2 regions of the Saccharibacillus sp. WB 17 genome follow, and region 2 is predicted to be linked to the other one. Evidence: predicted binding sites of a transcription regulator. Region 2 holds the regulator's gene; the other holds the start of a gene.

Region 1 (16,040 bases), on a different contig from region 2:
TTGGGGTAAAATAATTGCAATACCTGTTAATGAGAGGGTAGCGATAACAGAAAGGGGGATGGCGATGAAGGTGGAGTTCGGCAGTGCGCCGGTGGCGGAAGAACTGATCCGGGAATGCCTGCACCGATCGGCAAGTTACGATCTGGAAGGGTTTTTGCTCGGTCAGGGAGCCATCCCGGCCCAAATCATGTTCGTCGGGGAAGCGCCCGGCGCGACGGAGATCGTGGAAGGACGCCCGTTTACCGGGCAGGCGGGCAAAGTGCTCGAAGAATACCTGAAGAAGATTGGCTTGACCCGTCAGGACATCTATATTTCGAGCGCCGTCCGCAGCCGTCCGTTCAAGGACAAGGTCGTGGCCGGTACGGCGCCCGGCAAAGAGCCGAGGATCAGCCGCTCGAACCGGACGCCGACGAAGAACGAAGTGTTGGCCCATGCACCCATCCTCGACGCGGAGATCGAACTCGTACAGCCCCGGGTGATCGTGCCGATGGGCAATATCGGGCTGCATCGGCTGATCGGCAGCCACGAGACGATCTCTTCGCTGCACGGCAAAGTGCTCGAAGGACCGATCCAGCGGCTGGAAGAAGTGTCCGATCCGCATTCCCGCTACGTGTTCGGGGATCGGTCGTATTCGATTTTTCCGCTGTACCATCCGGCGGCCGTCATCTACAATCGCTCGCTGGAAGCGGTGATCGAGCGGGATTTGACGGCGCTCAAGCAATTTTTGGACGCAAAAAATAATTCATAAAAGCATTTTCTTTTTCTTGGAAATGTGTTAATATGAAATAAACTAACAAATCGTAAGTTTCTCTTCAGAGGGAATCTTCTAAGAGGTGATCATCTATGATTGAGCAAAAAAGCGAAATTCCGATGCAGCTTTGCCCGCGTTTCGAGAGCGCGTTTTCGTTCCTGGGCAAACGTTGGAACGGCCTGATCATTCAGACTTTGATGAGCGGTCCGAAGCGATTCAAAGATATTTCCAACCAGATTCCGATGATGAGCGACAAAATGTTGTCGGAACGCATGAAGGACCTGGAAGGCGAAGGCATTCTGACGCGTCACGTGTATCCGGAGACTCCGGTGCGCATTGAATACGAGCTGACCGAAAAAGGTCGTGCACTGAAGCCGGTTATGGAACAAATTCAGATGTGGGCGGAATTTTGGGTCGAATGACCGAATTTTCGCGCAGAACCCCTTTGCCGGCAAAGGGGTTCTTTTGATGCCACCGCACACGCAACCGGCATTTGAGAAAGGCCCGCCCTTTTTGTTACAATAAGGAAGAACACGCTCGATGAAGGGAACGGGAGCCCATGCGGACAAAAATCAAAATGCCCGATCAACGCGTCCTGCTATTCGTGCTTGCCGTCTTGCTCATCGCGGCCGCGGCCGCAATGGCTTTTCTGCTGCGCCAGCCGTCGGCGGACGTATCGGCCGACGCGGCGGCAAGCGGGGGAGAGAACTTCAGGCTGGTCGTCGACGGCGGCATCTACATGCCCAACGAGAACCGGTCGCTCGTCAGCACGTATCGCACGGAAGACACGATCCGCGACGCGCTGGAGCGCAGCGGCATCGTCAGTTTCGACAACGAAGGGCGGATCGACTCGGTGGACGACACGGAACTGCATTCCGAACTGATGTGGGTCGTCAAGCAGAACGGCCAGCAAATACCGGAGAGCGGCTTCAGCACGCGCATTCAGCCTGGCGACGAGATTCTGCTCTATATCGAAGCGCCGGGGAACGACGGGGAGCCGGTCAATACGCTGCTCATCAGCGGCGGCGAGCTCAATGCCTCGCTGGGCGGTTCGTACGCCCATCCTTACCGGGAAGGGACGATGGTGCGCGACGTGCTCAAAGCGAGCGGCCTCGTTACGATGTCCGAGAACGACCGCACGATCCGCCTCGTCAAGGCAAGCCCGGATACGCAGGAAGGCTACATGACCAAACCGAGCGAGCGCTGGGTGCTCAAAGTCAACGGCAAAGAGCTGAACCGGGAACGGGGATTCGACATGCAGCTGCAGCCGGGCGATTACGTGGAACTGACATTGGAAAAGCTGTAGCCGAGCCGCTTCTCAGCGAAGCGCCCGGCAGCGAACGCAAACAGGCCGGATCTCCTCAGATCCGGCATATTTCGTTTGGACACATTTCGCAGTGACACACTTCCTGCAGCATGCCGAGATCGGTAATGACGATCATGCCGTTCTCGTATTCGACCGCGCCTTTTTTGCGCAGGTCGCTGAGCATCCGGTTTACGCTTTCCCGGGTCGCTCCGATCATGTTCGACAGATCGGTATGCGTAATCTTTTTGTTGATCAGAATCGTCTCGCCGTGCTTCTCGCCGTACGTGTTGCCGAGGCGGATAAGTGTCGAGCAGAGGGCGCCCGGCTTGCCGTACATCATCAAGTCCCGGAACTTCGTCTGCGTCAGGCGGTGATGAATGCCCATCCATTTCATGAAGTCGATCGCGAAATCGCAATGTTGGCAGATCAGCACTTCCAGGTCTTTGTGTTCGATTACGCCGACTTCGGTATCTTCGATCACTTCCGCCGTGAAGCTGTGCTTGGTGCTGAAAAAGAGATCGGCTTGACCGACCATGTCGTCCGACTGGTACATATACAAGATGAGTTCTTTGCCTTCGTCGGTCGATTTGGTCAGTTTGACCCGGCCGCGCTTGATATAGTAGAGCTTGTCGGCCAGATCGCCTTCCCAGAACAGGTGGGAGCCTTCGGGAATATGGCGGTCTTTCATCAGCACTTCCAGACGCTGCATGTTCGAATCCGAAAAACAACCGGTATTGCCGCGATGGTTGGTAGCGTGGTGGTATTGGGTCATCGTTAACCTCTCCTTTGCGAAAACGCACAGTTCGTGTTGATTGGACATTGTGACTTTTTTCACTTTATGTCCTTATCATGCGTCAAATCGAATACTTTGTCAATTCTTATTACGAAATTTTTGGATTAATTCTTGTGTTTTTTTAAAAAAGCGGAAAACGGTCATTAATGAGGGAAAAATGCTCGCTGCAACTTAGAAAGAAACGCCGTTTATTTTGTGAAAAATTTCACTTCCCAAACCAAAACCGCTATGCTATGATCGGTCACGTAGAGAAAACAACGCAAACATCTTGAGGAGGATGAGGGAAATGGCAGTGAAAAATGAAGCCGCCCGTACTGTTGAACCAACCGCCGAGCAGGACATTCAGAAGCTGATCGACAACGCGAGAAAAGCGCAGGAAGCTTTCATGCAAATGGATCAGGCTCAAATCGATACCGTCGTGCAAGCGATGGCCCTGGCCGGCCTGGACAAGCACATGTATCTCGCAAAGATCGCGATCGAAGAAACGAAGCGCGGCGTGTACGAAGACAAGATTACGAAAAATCTCTTCGCTACCGAGTACATCTACCACAGTATCAAAAATGATAAAACGGTAGGCGTGATCGAAGACAACGAGTATGACAGCTTCCAGAAAATCGCGGAGCCGGTCGGCATCGTGATGGGGATCACGCCGGTCACGAACCCGACCTCCACAACGATGTTCAAAGCGCTGATTTCCATAAAGACACGTAACCCCATTATATTCGGATTCCACCCTTCCGCGCAATACTGCAGTTCGGAAGCGGCCCGAATCCTGCAGGAAGCGGCGGTCCAAGCCGGCGCTCCGGAAGGCTGTATCCAATGGATCGACAAGCCTTCGATGGACAAGACGAACATTCTGATGAACCACCCCGACGTGGCGCTGATTCTGGCGACCGGCGGCGGCGCGATGGTCCGCGCAGCTTACAGCTGCGGCAAGCCGGCGCTCGGCGTAGGTCCCGGCAACGTGCCGGCCTTCATTGAGAAGACGGCCGATATCGACCAGGCCGTTACCGACCTGATCTTGTCCAAATCGTTCGATAACGGCATGATCTGCGCTTCCGAGCAGGCGGTCATCATCGAAGAACCGATCTACGATCGCGTCAAAAAGAAAATGATCGCAAACGGCTGTTACTTCCTGAGCAAAGACGAAATCGCCAAACTGACGCCAAGCGCGATGAACGTGGACAAATGCGCGGTCAACCCGGCTATCGTCGGACAATCGGCCGTGAAGATCGCGGAAATGGCCGGTATCACCGTTCCGGCGACGACGAAGATCCTCGTGGCCGAAATCGAAGGCGTCGGCACCAAGTTCCCGCTGTCGGCCGAGAAATTGAGCCCGGTTCTGGCCTGCTACAGAGTCAAAACGGCGGACGAAGGCATCGCACGCGCCGCGGAAGTCGTGGAATTCGGCGGTATGGGCCACTCTTCGGCGATCCACTCCAACGACGACGCCGTCATCCAGCGCTTCGCGAACCGTCTGCAAACCGGCCGCATCATCGTCAATTCGCCTTCGACGCACGGCGCGATCGGCGACATCTACAACACGAACCTGCCTTCGCTGACGCTCGGCTGCGGCTCGTACGGCCGCAACTCGACTTCTTCCAACGTAACCGCAGTGAACCTGATCAACGTGAAAAGGGTGGCGCGTCGTACCGTGAATATGCAGTGGTTTAAAGTGCCGGACAAAATTTACTTCGAGAAAAACGCAACGCAGTACCTGGCCAAAATGCCGGACATTACCCGCGTCGCGATCGTTACCGACCCGATGATGGTCCAGCTCGGCTACGTCGAAAGAGTGCAGCATTACTTGCGCCAGCGCCAAACGCCGGTCGCGATCGAAGTGTTCTCCGAAGTGGAGCCCGATCCGTCGACGACGACCGTTGAACGCGGCCGCGCCATGATGGAACGGTTCCAGCCGGACTGCATCATCGCGCTGGGCGGCGGTTCGCCGATGGATGCCGCCAAAGGCATGTGGTTGTTCTACGAATATCCGGATACCGACTTCAACAACCTCAAGCAGAAATTTATGGATATCCGCAAACGGATCTACAAATACCCGCGTCTGGGCAAAAAAGCGAAATTCGTCGCGATTCCGACGACTTCGGGTACGGGTTCGGAAGTGACGTCGTTTGCGGTCATTACCGATAAAGAGAACGGCAATACGAAATATCCGCTGGCCGATTACGAACTGACGCCGGACGTGGCGATCGTCGATCCGGAATTTGTCTACTCGCTGCCCAAAGTGGCGGTAGCCGATACGGGCATGGACGTGCTGACGCACGCCATCGAAGCTTACGTGTCGGTCATGGCGAGCGACTACACGGACGGCCTCGCGATCAAAGCGATCCAGCTCGTGTTCGCCAACCTGGAGAAATCCGCGCTGACCGGCGACAAGCTGGCCCGCGAGAAAATGCACAACGCTTCGACGCTCGCCGGTATGGCGTTCGCCAACGCGTTCCTGGGCATCAACCACAGTCTGGCGCACAAATGGGGCGGGGAATACCATACGGCCCACGGCCGCACCAACGCGATCCTGATGCCGCACGTTATTCGCTACAATGCCAAAAAACCGACGAAGTTCGCTTCGTTCCCGAAATATTCGCACTTTATCGCCGACGAACGGTATGCGGAAATCGCCTGCATTCTGGGGCTGCCGGCCAAAACGACGGAAGAAGGCGTGAAGAGTCTGATCAACGCGATCCGCGATCTGAACCGCAAACTGGGCGTACCCGAGACGTTCCAGGAACTCGGCTTCGACGCGAAGCAGTTCGAGAGCCGCGTCGACTACCTGGCCGACCGCGCGTTCGAAGATCAATGCACGACAGCCAACCCTAAAATGCCGCTGGTGACGGAACTTGCCGACGTGTACCGCGACGCTTTCTACGGCCGCTTCGAAGAATAAGCAGATCCAAGCCAGAACGACTGGAACGGCGCTCCCGCGAGGGGGCGTCGTTTTTTTTTGCTTGCTTGCAATCTTTGAAAAGCAGTCAAAAATTGCGGTGTTATTCAGAAAACGACGTTAAAAGTGATAAAGATCATAAAAAAGAGTCGGTTCTGTGAGAAATGTCACAGTATCTATAGATCAGGGCGCGCATAATAAAGGCATAGAAGGTCCCCCAACGCATCGAGAGGGAAACCCAAACCGGAACGACGTTCTCTTTCGATGAATGTGATAAATTTCACCTTGTCAACGCTGCTGTCGGCAATCAGGGATCGACGGCGGGACGCGGAAGGCTTGGCACCGCGATCCCGGCCAAATACACATAAAACGGAGGTAATCACATGTCGGTTATCGAAAAAGAAATCACGGGCGCGAATTCGGAAGCATGGAGAGGGTTCAAAGCGGGCAAATGGACGAACCACGTGGACACCAAAAACTTTATCGACGAAAACGTAACGCCTTACACCGGTAACGAAAAGTTCCTGGCGGGGCCTACGGCGAACACGAACGATCTGTGGCAGATCGTATCCAAGCTGTCCAAGGAAGAACGGGAAAGAGGCGGCGTCTGGGACGTGGACGTCAACACGCCGGGATCGATCGTGTCGCACGGACCGGGCTACCTCGACCAGGCCAAAGAACAGATCGTCGGCGTACAGACGGACGAGCCGTTCAAACGGGCTATTCAGCCTTACGGCGGTATCCGCATGGTCATCGACGCGTGCAAAGCGTACGGGTTCGAAGTGCCGGATTCCATCGTCGAGACCTTTACGAATATTCGCAAAACGCATAACCAGGGCGTATTCGACGCCTACACGCCGGAGATCCGGGCTGCGCGCAAATCCGGCATCGTGACCGGCCTGCCGGACGCTTACGGCCGCGGCCGCATCATCGGCGATTATCGCCGCGTCGCGCTGTACGGCGTAGACTTCCTGATGAAGCAAAAACAGCGGGAGCATAACGAAACGGTCGGCGAAGGCATGGACGAGAACACGATCCGCCTGCGCGAAGAAATTTCCGAGCAGTACCGCGCGCTGGGCGAATTGAAAAAAATGGCCCAACTGCACGGCATGGATATCTCCAAACCGGCCGTCAATGCCAAAGAAGCGTTCCAATGGGTCTACTTCGGCTACCTCGCGGCGGTCAAAGAACAAAACGGCGCGGCGATGTCGCTCGGACGCGTCTCTTCCTTCCTGGACGTCTACATCCAGCGCGATCTGGCCGAAGGCACACTGACCGAAGAAACGGCGCAGGAACTCGTCGACCACTTCGTCATGAAACTGCGGATCGTCAAATTCCTGCGCACGCCGGATTACAACGAACTGTTCAGCGGCGACCCAACCTGGGTAACGGAATCGATCGGCGGTATGGCGGTAGACGGCACGACCCGCGTCACGAAGAGCAGCTTCCGCTTCCTGCACACGCTGTACAATCTGGGACCCGCACCGGAGCCGAACCTGACGGTTCTGTGGTCGGAGCAGCTTCCGGAAGGCTTCAAGAAATACTGCGCCAAAGTCTCGATCGAGACGAGCTCTATCCAGTACGAGAATGACGACCTGATGCGTCCGATCTACGGCGACGACTACGGTATCGCCTGCTGCGTATCCGCGATGCGGATCGGCAAGCAAATGCAGTTCTTCGGCGCACGCGCCAATCTGGCCAAAACGCTGCTGTACGCGATCAACGGCGGCAAAGACGAGAAATCCGGCGAGCAGATCGGACCGGAATATCCGGCGATCACGTCCGAGTACCTCGACTACGACGAAGTCATGAAACGGTACGTGCCGATGATGGAATGGCTGTCCAAAGTGTATCTGGACGCGCTGAACATCATCCATTACATGCACGATAAATACAGCTACGAACGGATCGAAATGGCGCTGCACGACCGCGACATCCTGCGCACGATGGCATGCGGCATCGCCGGCCTGTCCGTCACCGCCGATTCCCTGAGCGCGATCAAGCACGCCAAAGTCAAACCGATCCGCAACGAGCAGGGCATCGCGATCGACTTCGAAATCGAAGGCGAATACCCTTGCTATGGCAACAACGACGACCGCGTCGACCAAATCGCCGTGCAGCTCGTCGAGAAATTCATGGGCATGATCCGCCAGCACAAAACGTACCGCGATTCGGTGCCGACCCAATCCGTGCTGACGATCACGTCGAACGTCGTCTACGGCAAAAAAACCGGCACGACGCCGGACGGCCGCAAAGCGGGCGAACCGTTCGCTCCGGGCGCAAACCCGATGCATGGCCGCGACAAAAAAGGCGCGCTCGCTTCGCTCAGTTCCGTCGCCAAACTGCCGTACGAAGAAAGCCTCGACGGCATCTCGAACACGTTCTCGATCGTGCCCAAAGCGCTCGGCAAAGAAGAAGAGACCCGCAAATCGAATCTGGTCGCGATGCTTGACGGATACTTCGGCAGCCATGCCCATCACCTGAACGTCAACGTGTTCGACCGCGAACAGCTGATGGACGCGATGGACCATCCGGAAAATTATCCGCAGCTGACGATCCGCGTATCGGGTTACGCGGTCAACTTCATCAAGCTGACCCGCGAACAGCAGATGGACGTCATCAACCGCACGTTCCACTCGAATATGTAAACCGGCCGGAACCGACAAGCCGGCAGAGCCGAAGCGCAAGCCGTTCGCCGGACCGGATACCTGTTCCTTCATAAGATCTTATAGACGGCGCTCGCTACAGGGGAGCGCCGTTCTCCTTGAAAGGGTGAAAACGAATGAGTCACACAGGACGCATACACTCGCTGGAAACCTTCGGGACGGTAGACGGCCCGGGCATACGCTTCGTATTATTTTTGCAGGGATGCCTCATGAAGTGCCAATACTGCCATAACCCCGATACGTGGAATTTCGACGGCGGCCGGGAAATGACCGTGGACGAAGTGCTGGCCGAAATCAAGCCTTACCTGAATTATTATCGGTCTTCGGGCGGCGGACTGACCATTTCGGGCGGAGAACCGACGCTGCAGGCCGCTTTCGTGGCTGAAATTTTCCGCGAAGTGAAACAACGCTGGGGACTGCACACGACGCTCGACAGCAACGGATTCAACAATCCCGACAAAATTCAATATTTGATGGACGTGACCGATCTCGTGCTGCTGGACATCAAGCATATCGACAATGACAAACATAAAGTGCTGACCGGCGTAAGCAACGAACAGACGCTGCGCACGGCGAAATGGCTGTCCGATCACGGCAAAAAAACGTGGATTCGCCACGTCTTCGTTCCGGGCATCCACGACGACGAGCACAATCTGCGCGACCTCGGACGTTTTATCGGGACGCTGCAGGGCGTCGAGAAATTCGAAATTCTGCCGTACCATCAGATGGGCATTTATAAATGGAAGGAACTCGGCCGGGAATACCCGCTCGAAGGCGTCGATTCGCCGACGGACGAACAGGTGCAGCGGGCCTACGCCCTCATCCAAGAAGGCCGGCGCATGCAGACCGTATAACGCTTTTGCAGGCGGAAGACCCGAATTTGAATCGTTTGATTTTTACCGAAAACGTATGTAAATGTTAGCATGATGTTAAAGCGGCGGCTCTTCCCGACAACGGAAGGCCGCTTTTTTTTAATGATTTGCAGAAACTTTTACAAAATGCCCGCGTCTAATAGTATGTGCTTAGCGAGAGAAGGACCAAATTCAGCTATAAAGGGAGTCGTAGAATGAATCTCAAGAAAATCACGATCATCGCTTTGCTTGTTGTCGTGCAGACGGCAGCGATGCTGCCCGCAGCATCGGCCCAATCCGCATCGCAGGGCGAAACGCCGATCGTTGTGCAGGGCCAGACCGCACAACCGGAACAATCGGCACAACAATTTACCAAAAAATTGGCCGCGCCTACGCAAAATCCGGCAGGCCAGACCGATTCGCAAACGGCGAATCCTATAAATTCGGTACCGGCACCGAACGCGCAGCCTGCGCAGAACGAACCGGCAGTCCTGGCAGCGGTCGAAGGCCAGACCGATCCGACGCTCACGCCGCCGACGGACCAGCCGCCGACCGACGAGAACGGCACCGTGGAAGGGCAGACCGATCCGACGCTTACGCCGTCTTCGATTCCGCCGACCACGCCGAGCGCGACGCCGACCCCAACCAAGCCGGTTCCGACCAAACCGACCGTGCCGACCGTACCGGAGATTCCGGCGATCGATCCGGCCATTACGCTCGGAACGGACAAGCTCATTCTGACTATCAACGGCGACAAAATGTACCAGAACGGCGAAATGTATACGGCTGCACAGCCGATGGTCGCCAAAAACGGCGTCTCGTACATCGCGGTTCGCTCGTTCGTTAATCGTGTAGGACTGAAAGTTACATACGATGCGAAAACGAAAGAAACGGTCATCACCAAAGGCGCCGACGAGCTGCGCTTCAAGCTCGACAAAGACGTGTATACGGTTAACGGCGTGCCGACCAAAATGAAAGGCACTTCGTTCCAGCAAAAAAACACGTTCATGGTGCCGCTGACGTCGATCACGCAGGCGCTCGGCATTCCGTACAAAATCGATTACAAGACCAAAACGATCACGCTGGCGATTTCTTCGAAACCGACGGCTTCGTTCACGGTCGAACCGCAAAAGATCATCGCGGGCCAGACGACGGTCACGTACAACACCAAATCCGAATCGCCTAGCGGATACCAGATCGTGGACGAGCGTTGGGAAGGCCGCCAGGACGTGTTTACCGATCCGGGCGTCTACACGATTACGTACTCCGTTCAGGATTCCGCCGGACAATGGAGCGATCCGTATACCCAGACGGTGACGGTCGAAGCACCGAACGTGCCGCCGGTCGCGCAGTTCACGACCGACAAGGATACGTACCGTATGGGCGAGCCGGTCACTTACAGCGACCAGAGCTACGATCCCGACGGCAATCTGCCGGAAGCGAACAGCCGTGTGTGGGAAAATCAAAAAGGCGCTTATTTCACTCCGGGACCGCAAAGCATCACGCTGACGGTAACGGACGCAGACGGCGCGACGAACACGATCTCCAAAACGATCACGATCACGGACGAAATTTTGTACACGCAAGACGAGTACAACGCCCTGTTCGTTCCGATCGGCAGCAAGTTCCTGTTTGACGGCGGCAGCGTTCCGTCGATGCGCAAAGTCGAGCGCTTCAACACGTCGGAAGACGTGACGCTGTACCGGAGCAACAGCCCGGAATCTGTATTCGGAACAGGCAAAATGTACGAAGATACGCTGTCGGGCAAAGTTCGCTTCATGATCCACCATGCGAACTATACCAAGCAGAAGGTGACGATGTACGTCGTGGCGACGAACAACAACCCGACGCCGACGACGATAACGACGCTTGACAGCGGCTTCGGCGGACCGAGTCCGTTCGCGACCGCGGCCGGCAAAGTGTCCGTGCAGCGGTATCATGAATCCGTGGCGGCCGGCAACAAGAGATCGTCGGTCACGCTTCAGCCGGGTGAAAGCAAAATCGTGCTGACCGAGCTGAACGCCATTCCGATGGCGGACAAAACGGTCATCTCCCTGATCGCGGACGTGGAATCCACGCAGCCGATCACGTACAGCACGCTCATGATCGATCCGAAGCTGGATCCTTACGAAGCGGCCAAGACGCTGACGACCGCTCCGCGCGACGGCGTCCACAACCGCGGCACGTATCCGCTGGCGACCAAAATCGTCGACGTCTACGAGCCGGTCGGCGGCACGACGCCGAGCAAGCTGATCATCGGCGACAACAACGACGATCCGAACCTCACCGGCACCGACGCGCCGAACAATACGCCGGAATCGAACGCCGGCAACTTCGGCGTTCTGTACAAAATCCACCTGGACAAAGTGGCGCCCAATACGCTGATCACGTTCAACGGTCGCGGCGGCAAATATGCCGGCTGGATTACCGTGAACGGGCAGCTCGTCGAATTGTCCGCGCAAAGCCTGGGCCTGGTCGGCTCCGCGCTGAACACGTCGAGCGAGACCGGCGTCGTGTACCGCACGGGCGCTTCGACCGAGAGTCTGGATCTCGAATTCACGCCGGCTCCGGGCAGCAACCTGGCCGTCAACCTGATCTTCTCGCCGCTGCCTGCGCGCAAGCAGTAACGGCCGAAAGCTTGACGGTTCCAAGCGGCACGTGCCGAGAACGACAAGTAAAAAGCACTGAAGCAAAGCCCGGTTTCCGATTTTTCGGAACCGGGCTTTGCGCCGTGTCGGGAGAAGCGCCGAGATTGACTCCGTACCGGTTTTGGGGCATTATTAATGCAGGGCATTACGAATAAAGCAGCGTATGCCGCACAGGAAAAAGCCGCTACAGGCAGGAGGCGAGGGTTCACCGATGCTTTCAATGGAACGCATTATCGAGATCATGGCGGAGCAGGGGCTTCGAATTACGGATCAGCGCAAGACGCTGGCCAAGTTGTTCGCCGAGGCGCCGGGTTATCTGTCCGCCAAAGACGTTTATGACTATATGGGACAAAAATACAAAGGGCTCAGCTTTGATACGGTCTACCGCAATCTGCGGGTGATGCAAGAGCTTGGCGTTCTGGAGCAGATCGTGTTCGAAGAAGGCGTGAAGTTCAAGCTGCACTGCAGCGAAGACCATCATCACCATCATATGATCTGTTTGCAGTGCGAGAAGACGTATCCGATCACGTTCTGCCCGATGCAGCTGACGGAATCGCCCGACGACTTCCAGGTAGTCAAGCACAAGTTCGAAGTGTTCGGCTACTGCAAGGACTGCCGCGAAGAAGCTTCGCTTGAACCGGCCCGGGCCGCGGCGGGGAAGCGTGAAGCGCGATGAAGATCGCCCGCCGGACGGTTCAGGGACCGATCCGTTTCTACCGCAAATTCATCTCTCCGCTGACGCCGCCAAGCTGCCGGTTCGTGCCGACCTGTTCGGCGTATGCGCTCGAAGCGATCGAGGTGCATGGCGCGGCGCGGGGAAGCTGGCTGGCCGCCAAACGGATCTCCAAGTGCCATCCGCTGCATGCGGGCGGTTACGATCCGGTGCCTCCCCGGCCGGAGCGTGATCTCCGGGTGCCGGCGCCGGAAAGCGAACAATCGAACGAAGTCCGCAGTACGCAGGCCTGAAGGCTTGACACTGCGGGCTTTTTTTCTGTATATTTTCTAATATCGTATATTATACGAATATACAATATGAAATCCGAAGAACGGATGAGTAGAAGGCGGAACCAGCAGCAGAGAACCGGGTCAGGCGCTGCAAACCGGTCTGGGAAACCCTTTGAAGATGGTCCGGGAGGAACTTTGCGCAAGCATTCGCGAGCGCAGAGCGTGTTCCAGCGTTAATGGACGGTCGAATGCGACCGGCAGAGCCTTCGATTCGCGAGAACGAAGGGAATGTGGGTGGTACCGCGCGAGCTTCCGGCTCTCGTCCCATTGATGGGGCGGGGGTCTTTTTGATGTCTTCCGCTCCGGCGCACGCGGCTTGCCGCGGCACAATTTACGAATCAGAGGAGAGAAGCGAGCATGACGAACAACAAAAGCTTTTACATTACGACGCCGATCTACTACCCGAGCGGCAAGCTGCATATCGGGCACACGTACACGACGGTAGCGGCCGACGCGATGTCGCGTTACAAGCGGCTGCGCGGCTACGACGTGCGTTTCCTGACGGGAACGGACGAGCACGGCCAGAAGATCGAGCAGAAAGCGGCGGAAGCCGGCCAGACGCCGCTCCAGTTCATCGACGGGATCGTCGACGGCATCCGCAGCCTGTGGGACAAGCTCGACATTTCGTACGACGATTTCATCCGCACGACCGAAGAGCGGCATATTACGGTCGTGCAGGAAATCTTCGAACGGCTGCTCAAGCAGGGCGATATCTACAAAGGCGAATACGAAGGCTGGTACAGCATTCCGGATGAGACGTATTACACGGAATCGCAGCTGGTCGACGTCGTGCGGGACGGGAACAACAAAGTGACCGCCGGCAAAAGCCCGGAAAGCGGCCATCCGGTCGAACTCGTCAAGGAAGAATGTTACTTTTTCAAAATGAGCAAGTACGCCGACCGTCTGCTGAGCTACTACGAGCAAAACCCGGAATTTATCCAGCCGGAATCGCGCAAAAACGAAATGGTCAACAACTTCATCAAGCCGGGGCTTGAAGATCTGGCCGTCTCGCGGACGACGTTCAAATGGGGCGTACCGGTCAAAAGCGATCCGAAGCATGTCGTCTACGTCTGGATCGACGCGCTGTCGAACTATATTACGGCGCTCGGCTACGGATCGAAAGATCCGGCGCTGTTCGAGAAGTTCTGGCCGGCGGACGTGCATCTGGTCGGCAAAGACATTCTGCGCTTCCATACGATCTACTGGCCGATCATGCTGATGGCGCTTGATCTGCCGCTGCCGAAAAAAGTGTTCGGCCACGGTTGGTTCCTGACGCGCGAAGGCAAAATGTCCAAGTCCAAAGGCAACGTGATCGATCCGGTGAAGCTGATCGACCGCTACGGCCTGGACGCGCTGCGCTACTACGTCCTGCGCGAAGTGCCGTTCGGTTCGGACGGACAGTTCACGCCGGAAAGCTTCGTCGAGCGGATCAACTCGGATCTTGCGAACGATCTCGGCAATTTGCTGAACCGGACTGTCGCCATGGTCGACAAATACGTCGGCGGCCAGGTGCCGGAATACCGCGGGCAGGTGACGCCGTTCGACGCGACGCTTGAAGAAGCGGCCGTGGCGGCCGTGGACAAGGTCGAACAGGCGATGGACGGCATGGAATTCTCTGTCGCGCTGACCGCGATCAGCCAATTCGTCAGCCGGACGAACAAATACATCGACGAGACGCAGCCGTGGGTCATCGCCAAGGACGAGAGCCGCGCAGGCGAACTGGAATCGGTCATGCTGCACCTGATCGAGAGCCTGCGGATCGCGTCGCTGCTGCTGCAGCCGTTCCTGACGCGCGCGCCCAAGCTGATCTGGACGCAGCTCGGCATCGCGGGCGACGAAGCCGCCGCGTGGAGAAGCTGGGATTCGCTGCGCACGTTCAGCGTCATCGCGGCAGGCACGAAGCTGCAAAAAGGCGATCCGATCTTCCCGCGTCTTGACGCGGAAGTCGAAGTGGCGAGCATCGTCGAAGCGATGAGCGGCGGCAAACCGGCCGCCGCCGCGGCGCCGGAACAAGCCAAGCCGGCTTCCGAGCCGGTCGAAGCGCCCGAGGCCAAAGAAGAAATCGGCATCGAAGATTTCGGCAAAGTCGAGCTGCGCGTCGCGCAGGTCATCGCCTGCGAACCGGTCAAAAAAGCCGACAAGCTGCTGAAGCTTCAGCTCGATCTCGGCTTCGAGCAGCGCCAGGTCGTCTCCGGCATCGCCAAGTTCTACACGCCGGAAGAGCTGATCGGACGCAAAGTGATCTGCGTGACCAATCTCAAGCCGGTGAAGCTGCGCGGCGAAGAGTCCCGCGGCATGATTCTGGCCGCTTCGCACGGCGATCAGCTGACGCTTGCGACCGTGCCGGATTCGATGCCGAACGGTGCGCTCGTCAAGTAATCCCGCTTATTACGGCCCTACCTCGGGCCGTCCGGACCGGAATTCTCCAAGCTGGAGAATTCCGGTTTTTTGTCGTTTTCTTTTCCAGGCCTATCGGGCGAAAAAAGTTGACAACCGCATACCGGACTCCTATAATCGGTAAGGTTACGATTTAATCGAAAATGTCTATCCAGATCCGCATTATATTCAGACGAAACGGAGTGTTTTCCATGCTGACCCCCAATCGATCCGCCGGACGGCTCATGCTCGTGCTGGCTTTGTCCGCGCTGCTTGTCTTGTCCGCCTGCGGACGCAATACGTCGGGAACGACGATCGTCGACGACAAAGTGAACGTCGTCACGACGTTCTATCCGATCTACGAATTTGCCGCCGAGATCGGCGGCGAAGACGCCAACGTCATCAACCTGCTGCCGACCGGCGTGGAACCGCACGACTGGACCCCGCGCGGCCAGGATATCGTCAATACGTCCAAAGCGCAGCTGTTCCTCTATAACGGAGCCGGCCTGGAAGGCTGGGTGCCCGATTTCCTCAAAGGGCTCGATTCCGGCACGCAGGTCAAAGCCGTCGAAGTGAGCCAGGGCGTCGAACTGATCACGACAGCCGAAGACGACGGGCATAACCACGGTGCCGCGGAAGACGAACATGCGCACGAAGGCGAAGCACATGCGGAAGACGAACACGCCGAAGCGTCGGCCGATGCCAAGCATATCGATCCGCACACCTGGGTCAGCCCCAAATCGGC
Region 2 (16,040 bases):
TCTTTACCTTTCGGCCCTTTTGGTGACAGCAAAAGGCTATTTGTGCTGGACGCAGTTGTAAATCCGGTGCAAACAGCCTCCACTATCCACAAAAGGAGCCTGATCCCATGGCAGCGAAAAGACCGTTAAACGTAGTGAAAATCCGTAAAATGAAACAACAAAAGGAACCTCTGACGATGATTACGGCGTACGACTATCCATCCGCGAAACTGGCGGAGGAAGCGGGCGTGGATCTCATCTTGGTCGGAGATTCCCTCGGCAACGTCGTACTCGGTTACGATTCGACGATTCCCGTCACTTTGGACGATATGGTGTATCATTCGAGAGCGACGGCGCGGGGAGCGGGCAATACGTTCATCGTCGCCGACATGCCTTTTATGACGTACCACGGAAGCATAGATGAAACGCTCAGAGGCGTGCGCCGCCTCATGCAGGAAGGACACGCGCACGCCGTCAAGGTGGAAGGCGGCCTGGAGATCGCTGCCGCCGTCAAAGCGATCGTGCAGGCCGGCGTGCCGGTGCTGGGCCATATCGGCCTGACGCCGCAGTCGGTCAACACGATCGGCGGCTACCGCGTGCAGGGCAAAGACGCCGAAGACGCGAAGCGCCTCATGAACGAAGCGAAAGCGCTGGAAGAAGCCGGAGCGTTTGCGGTCGTGCTGGAGCTGGTGGCGGAAGAGACCGCTGCGGCGATCTCCCGCGAACTGTCAATCCCGACGATCGGTATCGGCGCCGGCCGCGAATGCGACGGCCAGGTACTCGTCTTCCATGACGTGGTGAAGTATGCTTCGCCCTATATGGAAAAAAGATTCGTCAAAACGTTCGCCGACGTCGGCGAGCAGATTCGCGGCGGCATCGCCGATTACGTGAACGAAGTGAAAAGCCGGGCATTCCCGGCCGAACAGCATGTGTTCAAAGCGGACGAAGGCGTCAGCGAATCGCTTGATTCGCTCTACGGCGGCGGACGTGCGGCAGCCGACAGCGCCCAGCCGGAAGCGGCATCTGCCGAGCAGAAGAAAGTGGGGGCGCAAGGATGAAGATCGCCACCACGATCGTCCAGGCACGCGCCCTGATCGCCGGGCTGCGCGAAGAACGCCGCGCTTCGGCGCAGGGCAATGCCGTCGGCTTCGTGCCGACGATGGGCTATCTGCACGAAGGGCATGCCAGCCTGCTTCGGCGTTCGCGCCAGGAGAACGGCGTGTCCGTGCTCAGCATTTTCGTCAACCCGATCCAGTTCGGGCCGGGCGAAGACCTTGACCGCTATCCGCGCAGCGAAGAAGCCGATCTGAAGCTGGCCGAGCGCGAAGGCGTGGACGTCGTGTTCCTGCCTTCCGTGGACGAGATGTACCCGGAAGAACGCAGAACGACTGTCACGGTCACGGGAGTCACCGAGCGTCTGTGCGGCGCTTCGCGCCCGGGCCATTTCGACGGCGTGGCGACGGTCGTCTCCAAGCTGTTCCATATCGTCAAGCCGGACCGGGCGTACTTCGGCGCCAAAGACGCCCAGCAGGTCGCCGTGCTGCAAAAGATGGTGACCGACCTGAATCTGGACGTTGTCATCGTGCCGTGCCCGATCGTGCGCGAAGCGGACGGCCTTGCGCTCAGTTCGCGCAACGTGTATCTGAGCGCCGAGCAGCGCCGGGAAGCGCTCGTGCTGTCGCGTTCGCTGCGCGAAGCACAAGCCCGCATCGAGCTGGACGGCTCCGTCACGTCGCGCGAGATCACGGACGAGGTGACGCAAGCGATCCAGGCTTCGTCGCTCGCCGAGATCGATTACGTGGAACTGCTGACGTTCCCGAATCTCGAACCGCTTGTCGCAGACCGCGAAATGGCCGACCTTCGGCTTTCCGGCGGTTCGGTCATCCTCGCGCTTGCCGTCAAGTTCGGTTCGACCCGCCTGATCGACAATGTCATTATGAAGCTCAAGGAGGCTGACCTGCATGCATAGAACGATGATGAAATCCAAAATCCACCGCGCAACCGTCACGGAAGCGAATCTCAATTACGTCGGCAGCATTACGATCGACGAAGATTTGATGGAAGCGGCCGATCTGCTGGAAAATGAAAAAGTCCAGATCGTCGACAACAACAACGGCGAACGTCTGGAGACGTACGTCATTCCCGGACGGCGCGGAAGCGGCGTGATCTGCCTGAACGGCGCGGCCGCCCGCCGCGTGCAGCCGGGCGATACGGTCATCATTATCTCGTACGCTTCGATGTCGAACGAAGAAGCGCATCTGCACAAGCCGACGGTCGTGTTCGTGGATGCGGACAACCGCGCTGTCGAGACGGCCGTGAAGGAAATTCACGCGACGATTCGCTAAACGGCGAATCCCGGCCTGCCGGGGATGCCGCGCCCAACCGTTTTCCCGTTTTTTACAAGCGGGGAACAGACCCTATTCGAACGAGCAGCGAGATGCTTTCCGCCGCGGGACGCGGCGCGGAAGCCTCGCTTTTTTTGGGCCCGGATCGGTGGTGAAGAGTTTCCCAAACTGCAGTTTGTCTGTTATGCTGATAGAGAAATACGACGGAAAGGATTTATCGACTCCATGAAATTTGCCGTGCTGGACTTTGAAACGACGGGCACTCAGGCATCGGATGCCATCATCCAGATCGGGCTGAGCGTCATCGACCACGATCTGCGGATCGTGGATACGTACCAATCGCTGGTTAACCCCGGCGTCCCGCTTCCGTCGTTCGTGTCCGAACTGACGGGAATCCGCGAAGAACAGCTCGGCGAAGCGCCGGTGCTGGACGAAGCGATCATCGGGATGATTCCGCTGCTCGGCGACGCCGTCCTCGTCGGACATAACGTGGCGTTCGACTTCGGCTTTTTGCAGCGTGCGCTCGACCAGACCGGATATCTGCCGTTTACCGGCCGGATTCTGGACACGATCGACCTGCTGCGCATTTTGTACCCTTCGATTACGAGCTACCAGCTCGGCGCGGTGTCTTCGCAGTTCGGCGTGCCCCACGAACGGCCGCATCAGGCGGATAGCGATGCGTTGGCAACGGCGCACGTTTTTTTGCAATGTCTGGAAGAGGCCCGTTCGCTGCCTTTGGTTACGCTGCAGCGGATCGCCGAACTGCTGGCAGGCGATAGCGATTTGGGCTGGTTTTTCCAAACGCTGGTCGAGGAGAAAGAGATGGAACCTCTTCAGGAAAGCGGCGAATTCAAATTCTACCGCCAGTTCGCGCTCAAAACGGGGGAGTGGGCCGAAGTGCCGCCCGCCCGCGAGATCCGCGACGGCAATCCGCTCGAAGATGTGCCGTTCGGCGATTTTCTGGAACAGGTGCAAAACAATCTGCGCGCCGAGCTGCCGGGTTACGAAGAACGCGAATCGCAGAACATCATGTTCGAAAAAGTGCAGGAAGCGTTCGGAAGCGACAAGCATCTGCTGATCGAGGCGGGAACGGGGACGGGCAAATCGCTCGGCTACCTCATTCCGGCCATTTACGAGAGCGTAAAAAAAGACCGCAAAGTGATGATCAGCACGCATACGATCAACTTGCAGGAACAGCTGCGCGAACGCGACGTTCCGCTGCTGAACCGCGTCGTGCCGTTCGAATTCCGCGCTTCGGTGTTCAAGGGACGCCAGCATTATCTGTGCATGCGCAAGCTTGAACAGAAGATCGACCGGCGCGAATTCACGCATCCCGCGGACGACGTCCTGACGGCGGCGCAGCTGCTCGTCTGGCTGACCCGCACGCAGAGCGGGGACGACGAAGAACTGAATCTCGGTATCGGCCGCGGCCAGGATTTTTGGGACACGATCGCGAGCGAGACGGATTCCTGTCTGGGCCGCGCCTGTCCCTGGTTCCGCAGCTGTTATTATTACCGGGCCAAGCATGAAGCGTCCATGGCCGACGTCGTCGTGACGAATCATTCCAAGCTGTTCTCCGACGTCAAGGCGGACGACCAGCTGCTGCCTGCCTACGAGCGTCTCGTTATCGACGAAGCGCATCACCTCGAAGACGTGGCCGGCAAGCATCTCGGGCTGCACCTGAAATATTTCTCGTTCGTGCATGCGATGACCCGCTTGTACAAGGACGGCAAGAACGGGCAGCTGCCCGCCCTGCGCCAACTGCTTGGCAAGATCGGGCACGAGAAGAAGAATGAATGGAACCGCGCGATCGACGAAGTCATTCCCGAGTTGATCGACGCCAAAGAAAGCTGGGACAAACTGACGGAGCTGCTGTACACGCTGCTGCCCGACCGGGTGGACGTGTCGGCGCCGGAAGCCGGCCAGCATACGCTGCGCCTGACGGCGGGCGAATATCCGAAAGGCTGGGATACGCTCTCGACGCTGGAAGACCAGATCTACGTCGGGCTCGGCGAAGCGATCCGCCGCGGGGAACGCATGGCGGCTTCCGTCAAGGAAGACAGCGGCGACTACACGGCCGAAGGTCTGGCGACCGATATTTCGGGTCTGTTCAAAGACCTGTCCGAAGCGCGCGAATCGCTGCGGTTCTTCATGCGGCTCGACGACGGAAGCACGGTCTACTGGCTCGAAGGCAGCTCGCAGTTCAAAAGCAAGTCGCTGCAAATGTACGCGGTGCCGATCGACGTCAGCGCCCAGCTGCAGCAGCACTTTTTTGATAAAAAGAAAAGCGTCGTTCTCACTTCGGCCACGCTCGCCGTGGACAAAAAGTTCGACTACATGATCGATCAGCTGGGTCTGCGGGAAGCGGCTGTGCAAAAAAGGCTGTTGACGGAAGTGCTGCCGTCGCCGTTCAATTACCGGGAGCAGGCGCTGCTGATCGTCCCGCGCGATTTCCCGAGCGTCAAAGGGCAGATGGCCGACGCTTCGTTCCTCGCCGCGCTGACCGATTCGCTGGCGCGCACGGCGGAAGCGACGCAGGGACGCATGCTCGTGCTGTTCACGTCGTACCGGATGCTGCGCCAGGTGTACGATCCGCTCAAGGAACTGCTCGGCGCTTCCGGCATTTCGCTGATTGGGCAGGGCGTCGACAGCGGAAGCCGAAGCCGCCTCACCCGGCGGTTTCAGGAGAACGCGAAAACGGTGCTGCTCGGCACGAGCAGTTTCTGGGAAGGGGTCGATATTCCCGGCGACGCGCTGACGTGCCTCGCTATCGTGCGGCTGCCGTTCCAGCCTCCGAGCCATCCGCTGCTGGAAGCCAAAAGCGAACTGCTCAAGCGCCAGAACCTCAACCCGTTCATGAAGCTGTCCGTGCCGCAGGCCGTTATCCGCTTCAAGCAGGGGTTCGGCCGCCTGGTGCGTACGCGCCGCGACCGCGGCATCGTGATCGTCTACGATACGCGCGTGATCGAATCGTATTACGGCAAATACTTTTTATACTCGCTTCCGGGTCCCAAAATGGAGCATATGGCGCTCGACCAAATCGTGCCGAGAGTCGCCGAATGGCTGGAACCGGAAGAGAAGTCGGATTAACTTTTCCCCTGGGAGGGACATGGAATGAAAGCGGAAAAAATTTCGGAAGCCGTCGTTCGTAGACTTCCCGTTTACCTGCGTCACCTGACCGAACTGCACAAACGCGAAGTGATGACGGTGTCGTCGCAGGAACTCGGGCAGAAACTGGATCTCAATCCGGCCCAAATCCGGAAAGACCTTGCGTATTTCGGCGATTTCGGCCGAAAAGGCATCGGCTACGACGTCTCGTACCTGATCGAGAAAATTCGCCATATCCTCAAGCTGGACCGTCCGATCAACGTGGCCCTGATCGGCGCCGGCAATCTGGGACATGCGCTGTCCAACTATAATATGTACCTCAAGGAAAGCATGAAGATCGTCGCCGTGTTCGACTCGTACGCGCCGAAGGTCGGCACGCAGATCAACAAGCTGACCGTTCAGCCGATCGAACAACTGAAGCCGACCGTGCAGGAGAAAAACATTCGCGTCGGCATCATCACCGTGCCCGATTCCGAAGCGCAGCGCGTCGCCGACCAGCTGGTCGAAGCCGGCGTCGAAGCGATTTTGAATTTTGCGCCGACCGTGCTCAAAGTGCCGGCCGATGTGCGGATCCATGCGGCCGATTTTACGACCGACCTGCTCAGCCTGGCTTACTACCTCGATAACGGAAAGGAAACCGAAACCCATGACAACGACAAACCATCCGAACAAGTGGATCGTTAGAAACGGCGTATTCGCCACCGGCGAACGGGAAGGGGTCGTCCGCGGCTGCATGATCGTCGACGGAGACACCATCGCCTATATCGGAACCGAAGAACCGGAAGACGCGCGCGATCTGCCGTCGATCGACGGCAAAGGACTGCTGTTTATGCCGGGTCTCGTCAACAGCCACGGCCATACGGCCATGTCGCTGCTGCGCGGATACGGCGACGATATGGTGCTGCAGGAATGGCTGCAGACCAAAATGTGGCCGATGGAAGCCAAGTTCACGTCGGACGACGTGTACTGGGGCAGTTCGCTGTCGATCGTCGAGATGCTCAAAAGCGGCACGACGACGTTCCTCGACATGTACGACCATATGGACCGCGTGGCCGAAGCGGTCGTCCAATCCGGCATGCGGGCGTCGCTGACGCGCGGCGTGATCGGGCTGTGCTCGCAGCAGGAACAAGACGACAAGCTGAATGACGCGATCTCGTTCGCCAAAAACTGGCATGGCCAGGCGGATGGACGCATCACGGTCATGATGTCGCCGCACGCGCCTTATACGTGCCCGCCCGCTTTTATCGAGCGTTTCGTACAGGCGGCGCACGATCTGGATCTGCCGCTGCATACGCATATGTCGGAAACGGCGGCGGAAGTGGAGCAGAACGTACGCGAATACGGGCTGCGTCCGGTCGCGCATCTGGAGAAGCTCGGCTTCTTCTCCCGCCCGTCGATGGTGGCGCATGCCGTCCATTTGACGGACGAAGAGATCGCGATGCTTGCGGCCAACCGGATAGCCGTCTCGCACAATCCGGGCAGCAACCTGAAGCTTGCGAGCGGCGTGGCGAAAGTGCCGCAGCTGCTCAAAGCGGGCGTCGTCGTGTCGCTCGGCACAGACGGCGCAGCCAGCAACAACAATCTCGACATGTTCGAAGAGATGCGTCTGGCCGCGCTGATCCACAAAGGCGTGTCGGGCGATCCGACCGCCGTGCCGGCAGCCGAAGCGCTGCGCATGGCGACGCTGCATGGCGCGCAGTCGCTGTACCTCGACAATCTGGGCACGCTCGAAGCCGGCATGAAAGCGGACTTCGTCGCGCTCGATATCGAGCAGGCCCATTTCCTGCCGCGCACCGATTACGTGTCGCATGCCGTGTATTCGGCGGCCGGTCAGGACGTGCGGCATGTATGGGTAGACGGCATCCAGATCGTCAAGAACCGCGAGTGCCTGACGCTGGACGAAGAGAAAATCCGGTTCGAGGCCCAGTCGGCTTTCGAAGGGCTGTTGGCCCGCTAAGCCGGACACCGGGAGGATACACAACGTGAGCAAGCGCACGAAAGTCATTTTGCTGACCCTGCTCGTCGTGCTGATTTTGCTGGCGGGAGCGTATTTGTACTATATGCTCTCGATGCAGGGCAGAACGGACGAACGCAACGCGGCGATCGCTTCGGCGCGTACGCAGGGACAGCTGACGGAAATCGAACGGGCCGACAAATGGGTCTGGGGCGAAAATTCGATCTTCTGGGTCGTTCAAGGAACGACGGCGTCCGGCGAGGAGCAGTATGTCTGGCTGAAATATACGCCGGAAGGCACTCCGGCATCGGGCGAGAACGCGTTTCGCTCGATGCCGGTCGCCGGAACGATCACCCGGGAAGACATGTGGGATCGGGCCGAAGCGGAGCTTCCGGACGCCAAACTGATCCGGATGCTTCCGGGCGTGTACGGCAACCAATACGTCTGGCAGGTGTTCTACGAACAGCAAGATACGCATTACTACCGCTTCTACAGTCTCAAAGACGGCAGCGCCGTCGGAGAAGCGTTCGATCTGCCGGATTGGTAAGCCGAAGTGTTCGGCAATCTTCCGGCGCATAGCGTATAGAAAAACCCGATTCTCCGAAATGGAGAGTCGGGTTTTTTCGGCGTTCCTCGGATACGTCGGAAAAGGTCGGATAAGTCGGGTACGACGCATACGTCGCCTATTTCGCGCAGAATGAGCCGGATGAGCCGGAGTCGGCTCGACGACGAAAAAGCCTCTTCCCGGACGGGGAAAGGTTTTTTATAGGGCTATAAATGCTGCGCGTTTTTGCACGCTTCTAGGAAGAACCAGGCGGAAAATTGACGTTTTGGCGGTCAAAACCGTGCCAAGCAAGCACCTGCCAAGAGCCGTGCGAATTAGAAAATGGGAAAACGGTGTGATATACTTATGTTTAACGAAGGGGTAAATTTGGATTACAGAAGGAAACGATCGTTGATGGTTTGACGGTTTTGCGTGCGCCAAAAAGCATTTTGCGAAAATGCTCAAAACGGCGCCGTATCGATGATGGATGTCATACTCGGGTCTGAATTTCAAACACAGCATGAAGAGGAGAAATGCCCATTGAAAATCCGTATTCTGCCTATCGCCCTTACAGCGGCTTTGTCGCTGATCGTCCTGCTCGGCGGCTGGTTTCTGTATCGCCAGACCGCAATCGAACGTCCTATCGCAAAAATGCTGCAGAATTACCCCGGCGTTACGAGCGCCCAAGTGGACATTACCCAAAACCGTGCCGTGTTGAAACTCGATCTGGAATCGAATGTCGATCTTCGCGGCATGGTCGCCCAACTTCGCAAAGAAGAAGGCGAACTGCTCAAAAGCCGTTCGGTCGTATTCGATATCGCCGACCATTCCACGCCGGATATCGAAGCGCTGTGGAGAGAAGCTTCCTTCTCGGTCGCCGAAGCGATGGCCAACAAACGGTACACGCTCATTACGGACACGCTGTCCGAAATTCAAACCGAAAATAACGGCTATACGATCTCAAGCGATATGGACGAACATTATATTTACGTAGCTTTAAGCTCCGCTTCGGACGAACAGGCCAACAAGTACATCATTTTGCCGCTGCATGCGGCGCCAGGAATTGGGGGACAAACGAATGCCTAGAGGAATAACGGAAATACTGATCGGTTTCGCGGCGGCGCTCGTTCTTTTCCTCGGTTTTATCGGAGTCAACATGATGCCGTTCGCCGTGCTGGCGCTGGTCGGCGTCGGCATTTTCGCCGTCCTGCAAATGAAGGGCGGACTTGCGGTGGGCGCGGCCCAGGATCGCAAACGCAAAAAGCAAAAGCCGGAAAAGTTCACGTTCGAGCAGATCGGCGGGCAGGACAACTCCAAGCAGGAGCTGCGCGAAGCGCTCGATTTTCTTATTAAGCACGAAGAGATCAAGAAGCTTGGCATTCGTCCGCTCAAAGGCATTCTGCTGACGGGTCCTCCGGGAACCGGCAAGACGCTCATGGCCAAAGCGGCCGCCCATTATACCGATTCCGTGTTCGTCGCCGCTTCGGGCAGCGACTTCGTCGAGATGTACGTTGGCGTCGGCGCGGGCCGGGTCCGCGATCTGTTCAAGGATGCGCGGACCCGCGCAGCCCAGGAGAAAAAGCAGAGCGCGATCATTTTTATCGACGAAATCGACGTGATCGGCGGCAAGCGCGAAGGCGGCCAGCAGCGCGAGTACGACCAGACGCTGAACCAGCTGCTGACCGAGATGGACGGCATCTATAACAACGAAGAACCGCGGATTCTCGTTATCGCCGCGACCAACCGCAAAGAAATGCTCGACAGCGCGCTGCTGCGCCCGGGACGGTTCGACCGCCATATCCAGGTGGACCTGCCGGACAAAAAAGGCCGCAAGCATATTCTCGAACTGCATGCGACAAGCCGTCCGGTATCGCCGGAAGCGGATCTTGACCGGATCGCCGAAGAAGCGTACGGGTTCTCGGGCGCCCAGCTCGAAAGCGTCATGAACGAAGCCGCGATCTACGCGATGCGCGAAAAAGCGGCCATGATCGGGCAGCAGCATCTGTCCCGCGCGATCGACAAAGTCATGCTCGGCGAGAAGACGGACCGCGAGACGAGCGCCGAAGAAAAGCGCCGCGTCGCGATTCACGAACTCGGGCATGCGATCATGGCCGAAGTGCTGCGTCCGGGCAGCGTAAGCCAGGTGGCGCTCAGCCCGCGCGGACAAGCGCTCGGCTACGTTCGCCATAATCCGCAAAAAGAACAATATCTGTACACGAAGCAGTTCCTCGAAGAGCAGATCATGATCGCCCTCGCCGGTTCCGCGGCGGAAGAGCTGTATTACGGAGGCCGCAGCACCGGCTCCCGCGGCGATTTCGAGCAGGCGCTCAACCTCGTCGAGAACATGATCGTCTCGGGCCTGACCGATCTCGGCATCGTCAGTCTCAAGATGCTGACGCAGGAAGAATTGATGAAGCATAACGACAAAATTTTGCGCGCTTTGACAGACTCGACCCGCGGCGAACTCGACCGTTACCGTCAGGTGTTCGAAGGTTCGCTCGATATCCTTATGCGCGAAGAAGTGCTGTCCGGCGATCAGTTCCGGGCGCAGTTCCGCGAATTGGTACAGCTGCCGGCGTAAGCCTCAAGCCGAAGCCTCAGGCCTAAGCTCCAAGATCCGTTTCCCTGCTTGACGAGAAGCTTCCGAAAACTTTTGCCTGCAGGCGAAGGTTTCGGGAGCTTTTTTTGCGCGACTGTCGGTCCGCGTGAACGTTCCCGGGTTGGAAGCGGGAGGGGCGGGGGACTCTACCGGAGCCCCGGCGCGGACCTGTTGGAGGAATGGATACGCGGTGCTCACAAAATATCCGCAAGTGACGGAACACTTCCTTGTCGAAAGGAGGTATGATAAAACTGTGTGTCCTTCTCCGGCAGACTCGAATATTTTTGGTTTGCAATTTCTTTTTTACATTTCGGGTATGCTAAGATATGATTAGATGTTGGGAATGCAAGACGCTCATGTCGGCTGTAGGAGTGGACAATCTTGCAAGAGAGACCAGAAAGGATGAATACTAGAGATGAATTTCAAAAAAATAGGCGTCGTGGGCGGCGGGGTTATGGGACAAGGCATCGCGGAGATGCTCGCTTCCCGCGGCCTCGACGTGCTGCTGGTCGAGAAAAACAACGAAAAGCTTGAACATGCGTACAGCATGATCGAAAGCAGTCTGGACAAGAAGCTGGAGAAATGGGGCATTACCCCCGCAGAGAAAAAGCTGACCTTGTCCAGAATCGCGAAAGTGACGCATTTTGCGGAACTCGGTTCGTGCGATCTCGTCATCGAGACGATCTCCGAAGACCTGGAAGCGAAAAAAGCGGTATTCGCCCAGCTGGACCAAGTGTGCGCGAGCCATATTACGCTTGCGAGCAACACGTCCGCGCTGAGCCTTACCGAAATCGGCAGCTCCACGATGCACCCGGAGCGCGTGATCGGCATGCACTTCATCTATCCGGTCGCTTCGATCAACCTCGTGGAACTGATCCGCGGGCTGAAGACGTCCGACGATGTCGTCGACGCGGCGAAATATTTTGTGGAAGAAACGCTCGACAAAAAAGGCATCATGGTCTACGAGTCTCCGGGCTTTGTCAGCACCCGCCTGATCTGCACGCTGATCAACGAAGCGCTGCACGTGCTTGAAGAAGGCGTGGCTTCGGCCCAGGATATCGACGATGCGATGCGTATCGGCTACCAGTTCAACCGCGGACCGCTCGAAATGTGCGACCGGTTCGGTCTGGATTCGGTACTCGCGGCGCTCGAAGGCATGTTCCGCGAATACGGGGACATCAAGTACCGTCCGGCATTCATTCTCAAAAAGATGGTGCGCGCGGGACAACTCGGCACGAAGACCGGCGAAGGATTTTTCAAGTACGACAAGGACGGTGACAAACTGTGAAAGTTCTCGTAATCAACTCGGGGAGTTCCTCGCTTAAATATCAGTTGTACGACATGACCGACGAATCCGTTTTGGCCAAAGGTCTGGTCGAGCGGATCGGGATGGACTCGTCCATTCTGACCCACAAGCCGGCCGATAAGGAAGAAGTCGTGGAAGTGAGCGAGATTCTCGAACATAACACGGCAATCCGCAAAGTCATCGACAAGCTGACCGACAAAACGCACGGCGTGCTCGCAAGCGTCGACGAGATCAATGCGGTCGGTCACCGCGTCGTGCACGGCGGCGAATTCTTCAATGAATCCGCACTCGTGGACAAGGAAGCGAAGAAAAATATTCGTGCCCTGATCGACCTGGCTCCGCTGCACAATCCGGCTGCCGTCATGGGCATCGAAGCTTGCGAAGTCAACATGCCCGGCGTGCCGCAGGTTGTCGTGTTCGACACGGCGTTCCACCAGACGATGCCGGAAAGATCGTATCTGTACGCTATTCCGCGTGTCCTGTACAGCAAGTACAAAGTGCGCCGCTACGGTTTCCACGGCACGTCGCATTATTACGTCAGCCTCGCGGCAGCCGAGTTCCTGGGCAAGCCAATCGAAGACATCAAGATCATCACGGCGCATATCGGCAACGGCGGCAGCCTGACAGCGATTCAGGGCGGCGTATCCGTCGATACTTCGATGGGCATGACTCCGCTCGAAGGCCTGATGATGGGTACGCGTTCGGGCGACCTTGATCCGGCGATCGTGCCTTACGTCATGAACAAGGAAGAACTGACCGTAGGTGAAATGAATTCGATGCTCAACAAGCACAGCGGTCTGCTGGCGATTTCCGGAATCAGCAGCGATATGCGCGACATTACGGACGGCTGGGAAAAAGGCGAACCGAACGCGAAGCTTGCTTTTGAAATGTACGAATATCGCCTGCGCAAGTATATCGGTTCGTACGCGGCCGCGATGAACGGCGTGGACGTGCTGGTGTTCACGGCCGGCGTCGGCGAAAATTCCGCGATCGTGCGCAAAGCGGTCTGTGACAACCTGTCGTACCTCGGCATCGAGATCGACGAAGAACTGAACAAGATCCGTTCCGGCGACGCGCGCCGCATCTCCACACCAAATTCCAAAGTGGAAGTGCTCGTCGTGCCGACGAACGAAGAACTTGTGATCGCCCGCGATACGTACCGCATCGTGGAAGAAAGCCAAGCTTAACCTACAGGAGAGGAATGACTCGCATGTCCACCAAAACAGACATTCGCGGCGTCAGCAGCCATGTCGGCGAGACCGTCAAAATCGGCTGCTGGGTCAACAACAAACGCTCGAGCGGCAAAATCCAGTTTCTTCAGCTTCGCGACGGCACCGGGTATATCCAGGGCGTCGTCGTCAAAAGCGAAGTTTCGGAAGAAATCTGGAACGATGCCAAAAGCTTGACGCAGGAAAGCTCGCTCTACGTGACGGGGATCGTCCGCGAAGAACCGCGCAGCAAATCCGGCTACGAGATGACCGTAACGGGTATCGAAGTGCTGCACCTGACCGAAGACTATCCGATCACACCCAAAGAGCACGGAGTCGATTTCCTGATGGATCACCGCCATCTGTGGCTGCGTTCGACGAAGCAGCGCGCGGTCATGGTCGTGCGCGCACAGATCGTGCGTGCGATCCGGGAATTTTTCGATACGAGAGGCTTCACGCTGATGGACCCTCCGATCCTGACGCCGTCTTCGGCCGAAGGCACGACCGAGCTGTTCCATATCAAATATTTTGACGAAGACGCGTACCTGACCCAGAGCGGGCAGCTGTACATGGAAGCGGCCGCTATGGCGCTCGGCAAAGTCTACTCGTTCGGCCCGACGTTCCGCGCCGAAAAATCCAAAACGCGCCGCCACCTGATCGAGTTCTGGATGATCGAGCCGGAGATGGCGTTCGTGGAACTGGAAGAAAGCCTGGAAGTCCAAGAACAGTTCGTCAGCCACGTCGTGCAGTCCGTTCTGGACAACTGCAAAGCGGAACTGGAAACGCTGGAGCGCGACGTGAGCAAGCTGGAACAAGTCACGGGCTCGTTCCCGCGCATCACGTACGACGAAGCGATCGAATTCCTGAACAACAACGGCTTCGACGTACCGTGGGGCGAAGATTTCGGAGCGCCGCACGAGACGGCGATCGCCAATCACTACGACAAACCGGTCTTCATCACGCATTATCCGGCGGAGATCAAAGCGTTCTACATGAAGCCCGATCCGAACCGCCCGGAAGTCGTGCTGTGCGCCGACATGATCGCACCGGAAGGCTACGGCGAGATCATCGGGGGTTCGCAGCGGATCGACGATCCGAAGCTGATGGAAGAGCGTTTTGCCCAGCATGAGCTGTCGTCCGACGCGTACCAATGGTATATGGACCTGCGCAAATACGGTTCCGTTCCGCACTCCGGCTTCGGCCTGGGTCTGGAGCGTACCGTGGCCTGGATCTGCGGACTCGATCACGTCCGGGAGACGATTCCGTTCCCGCGCATGCTGTACCGCCTCTATCCGTAAGGCGATTTACGCATGCTGCGAAGAGCCGATCAGGCAGGCGGAAGGAGGAACAAGCGGGTGAATGACGAAGCCTGGAAGACTTGGGCCATGGGAGTCTCCTATGCGATGGAATCGCCGCAGGTTCATCTTCCCCATGCCCTGCTGCGTTTTTACCGCAAGATGGACCTTACCCTGGAGGAGACGATGCTGCTGATTCAGCTTATCGCTTTCCGTCAGGCCGAATTGAACGATTTTCCGACGCTCGAAGAGCTGCGCGACCGCACCGGCCTTGAACCGGGCGAACTGGCCGCGCGGCTCCAGCGGCTGATCAAGGACGGCTTCCTCGCGATCCACGAAGACGAGGATACACCGTCCGGCATCCGCTACGAGCGCTACAACCTGGCCGGCCTGTACGAACGTCTCGCCGGCTGCCTGGCCGAGGAGCGGCGCAGCCAGCGCCGCGCCGAACGCCCGGCCGTTCCCGAAGAGGAAGTCGAGCTGGTCGATAACCTGTTCCGCATTTTCGAACAGGAATTCGCCCGCCCTCTGTCCCCGATGGAATGCGAGACGATCTCGATCTGGATCGACCAGGACAGCTACCCGGAAGAGTTGATCCTGCTGGCTTTGAAAGAAGCCGTGTTCGCGGGCAAACTTCATTTCCGGTATATCGACCGTATCCTGCTCGAGTGGAGCCGGAACCGTGTTCGTACGCCCGAAGACGTCCGTGCCTATTCCCAGAAATTTAGAGGGCAAAGGTGATTCCCGATTTTCGAGCGTTAGCGAGAGAGAGGGAAACACCGGGCAGAAAAGGGGTTTCCCGATTTTCGAGCGCTAGCGAGAGAGAGGGAATCACCTGCACTTATGCACTTATCCCCACCCCGCCGAATTCCACCGTTTGAGCCTCGGCGAAAACGAAGAAACTCGGCGCGCCGCCACTAGCGCGGCTTCACCGCTTTGCCCACCGGGCAGAGCGGTTTTTTAATCCCCAAAATCGCCCACAAAAAAACCGGCCCCCCTTTTCGGGAAGACCGGTTTTACACATTTTTTTCAGGCAATCGTACGCACGCTTGGCAGACCGCGAAGCGATCGTCGATTAACGACGTAAGCGCACTTATTTCAACCGAACAACCGTCGAAATCACACTTAACTGCACCAATCCACTTATTTTTCGAAAAAAACGGATTTTCGACGCCTGTAAGGTGAATTAACTGCTCTCCCGCAGTTATTCCCGCTCAAGCGCCCCAACAGCGCGAAATAGCTGCTCTCCCGCAGCTATTTCCACTCACATGTGCTCACATACTCACGCACAAGCACAAGCGCTCACACGCTCACGCACTCACACTGCCGCTCAAGCGCTCCCGCCCCCAAGCCGCAGCCCTACCGCGCAAACCCCTACTCTTTCACCGCGCCAACCACGATCCCTGTCACGAAGTACCGCTGCAGGAACGGATATACGATCAGGATCGGCAGGGCGCTGATAAAGATTTGCGAAGCGCGGATCGTCCGCTGCGACAGATTGGCGACCGCTTCGGGATCAAGCTTCGACATGTCGGCCTGCACGATGATCGTCTGCATGAAGCTGGCCAGAGGAAGCTTTTCGGAATCGCGGATATAGATGATGCCGTCGAAATACGCGTTCCAGTGTCCCACCATCATGAACAGCGACACGGTCGCGATAACCGGCAGCGAGAGCGGGAGATAGATGCTGAAGAACGTCCGC

The links. Region 2 encodes Rex, which represses fermentation and respiration genes when NADH is low (regulators of the CRP and FNR family bind a similar motif). Its sites were predicted from a motif close to TTGTGAAATATTTCACAA; they were not measured.
Region 1: the regulator Rex is predicted to act here: its motif matches at 3,044-3,061, upstream of adhE (bifunctional acetaldehyde-CoA/alcohol dehydrogenase).

What each region holds. Positions count from the first base shown of each region.
Region 1 is NZ_VPFK02000022.1:27,352-43,391, forward strand. Features, by position in the region: gene FTE24_RS11400 (uracil-DNA glycosylase) at 65-748, shown strand; gene FTE24_RS11405 (winged helix-turn-helix transcriptional regulator) at 844-1,173, shown strand; gene FTE24_RS11410 (hypothetical protein) at 1,311-2,057, shown strand; gene FTE24_RS11415 (Crp/Fnr family transcriptional regulator) at 2,113-2,829, opposite strand; gene adhE (bifunctional acetaldehyde-CoA/alcohol dehydrogenase) at 3,137-5,752, shown strand; gene pflB (formate C-acetyltransferase) at 6,133-8,397, shown strand; gene pflA (pyruvate formate-lyase-activating protein) at 8,532-9,269, shown strand; gene FTE24_RS11435 (stalk domain-containing protein) at 9,482-11,893, shown strand; gene FTE24_RS11440 (Fur family transcriptional regulator) at 12,126-12,590, shown strand; gene yidD (membrane protein insertion efficiency factor YidD) at 12,587-12,880, shown strand; gene metG (methionine--tRNA ligase) at 13,277-15,298, shown strand; gene FTE24_RS11455 (metal ABC transporter solute-binding protein, Zn/Mn family) at 15,508-16,040, shown strand, end outside.
Region 2 is NZ_VPFK02000044.1:25,674-41,713, reverse strand. Features, by position in the region: gene panB (3-methyl-2-oxobutanoate hydroxymethyltransferase) at 108-1,037, shown strand; gene panC (pantoate--beta-alanine ligase) at 1,034-1,948, shown strand; gene panD (aspartate 1-decarboxylase) at 1,941-2,324, shown strand; gene dinG (ATP-dependent DNA helicase DinG) at 2,550-5,414, shown strand; gene FTE24_RS19845 (redox-sensing transcriptional repressor Rex) at 5,439-6,116, shown strand; gene FTE24_RS19840 (amidohydrolase) at 6,079-7,389, shown strand; gene FTE24_RS19835 (DUF5590 domain-containing protein) at 7,415-7,933, shown strand; gene FTE24_RS19830 (heavy-metal-associated domain-containing protein) at 8,471-9,016, shown strand; gene FTE24_RS19825 (AAA family ATPase) at 9,009-10,511, shown strand; gene FTE24_RS19820 (3-hydroxyacyl-CoA dehydrogenase family protein) at 10,945-11,817, shown strand; gene FTE24_RS19815 (acetate/propionate family kinase) at 11,814-13,022, shown strand; gene asnS (asparagine--tRNA ligase) at 13,046-14,341, shown strand; gene FTE24_RS19805 (DnaD domain-containing protein) at 14,399-15,079, shown strand; gene FTE24_RS19800 (carbohydrate ABC transporter permease) at 15,713-16,040, opposite strand, start outside.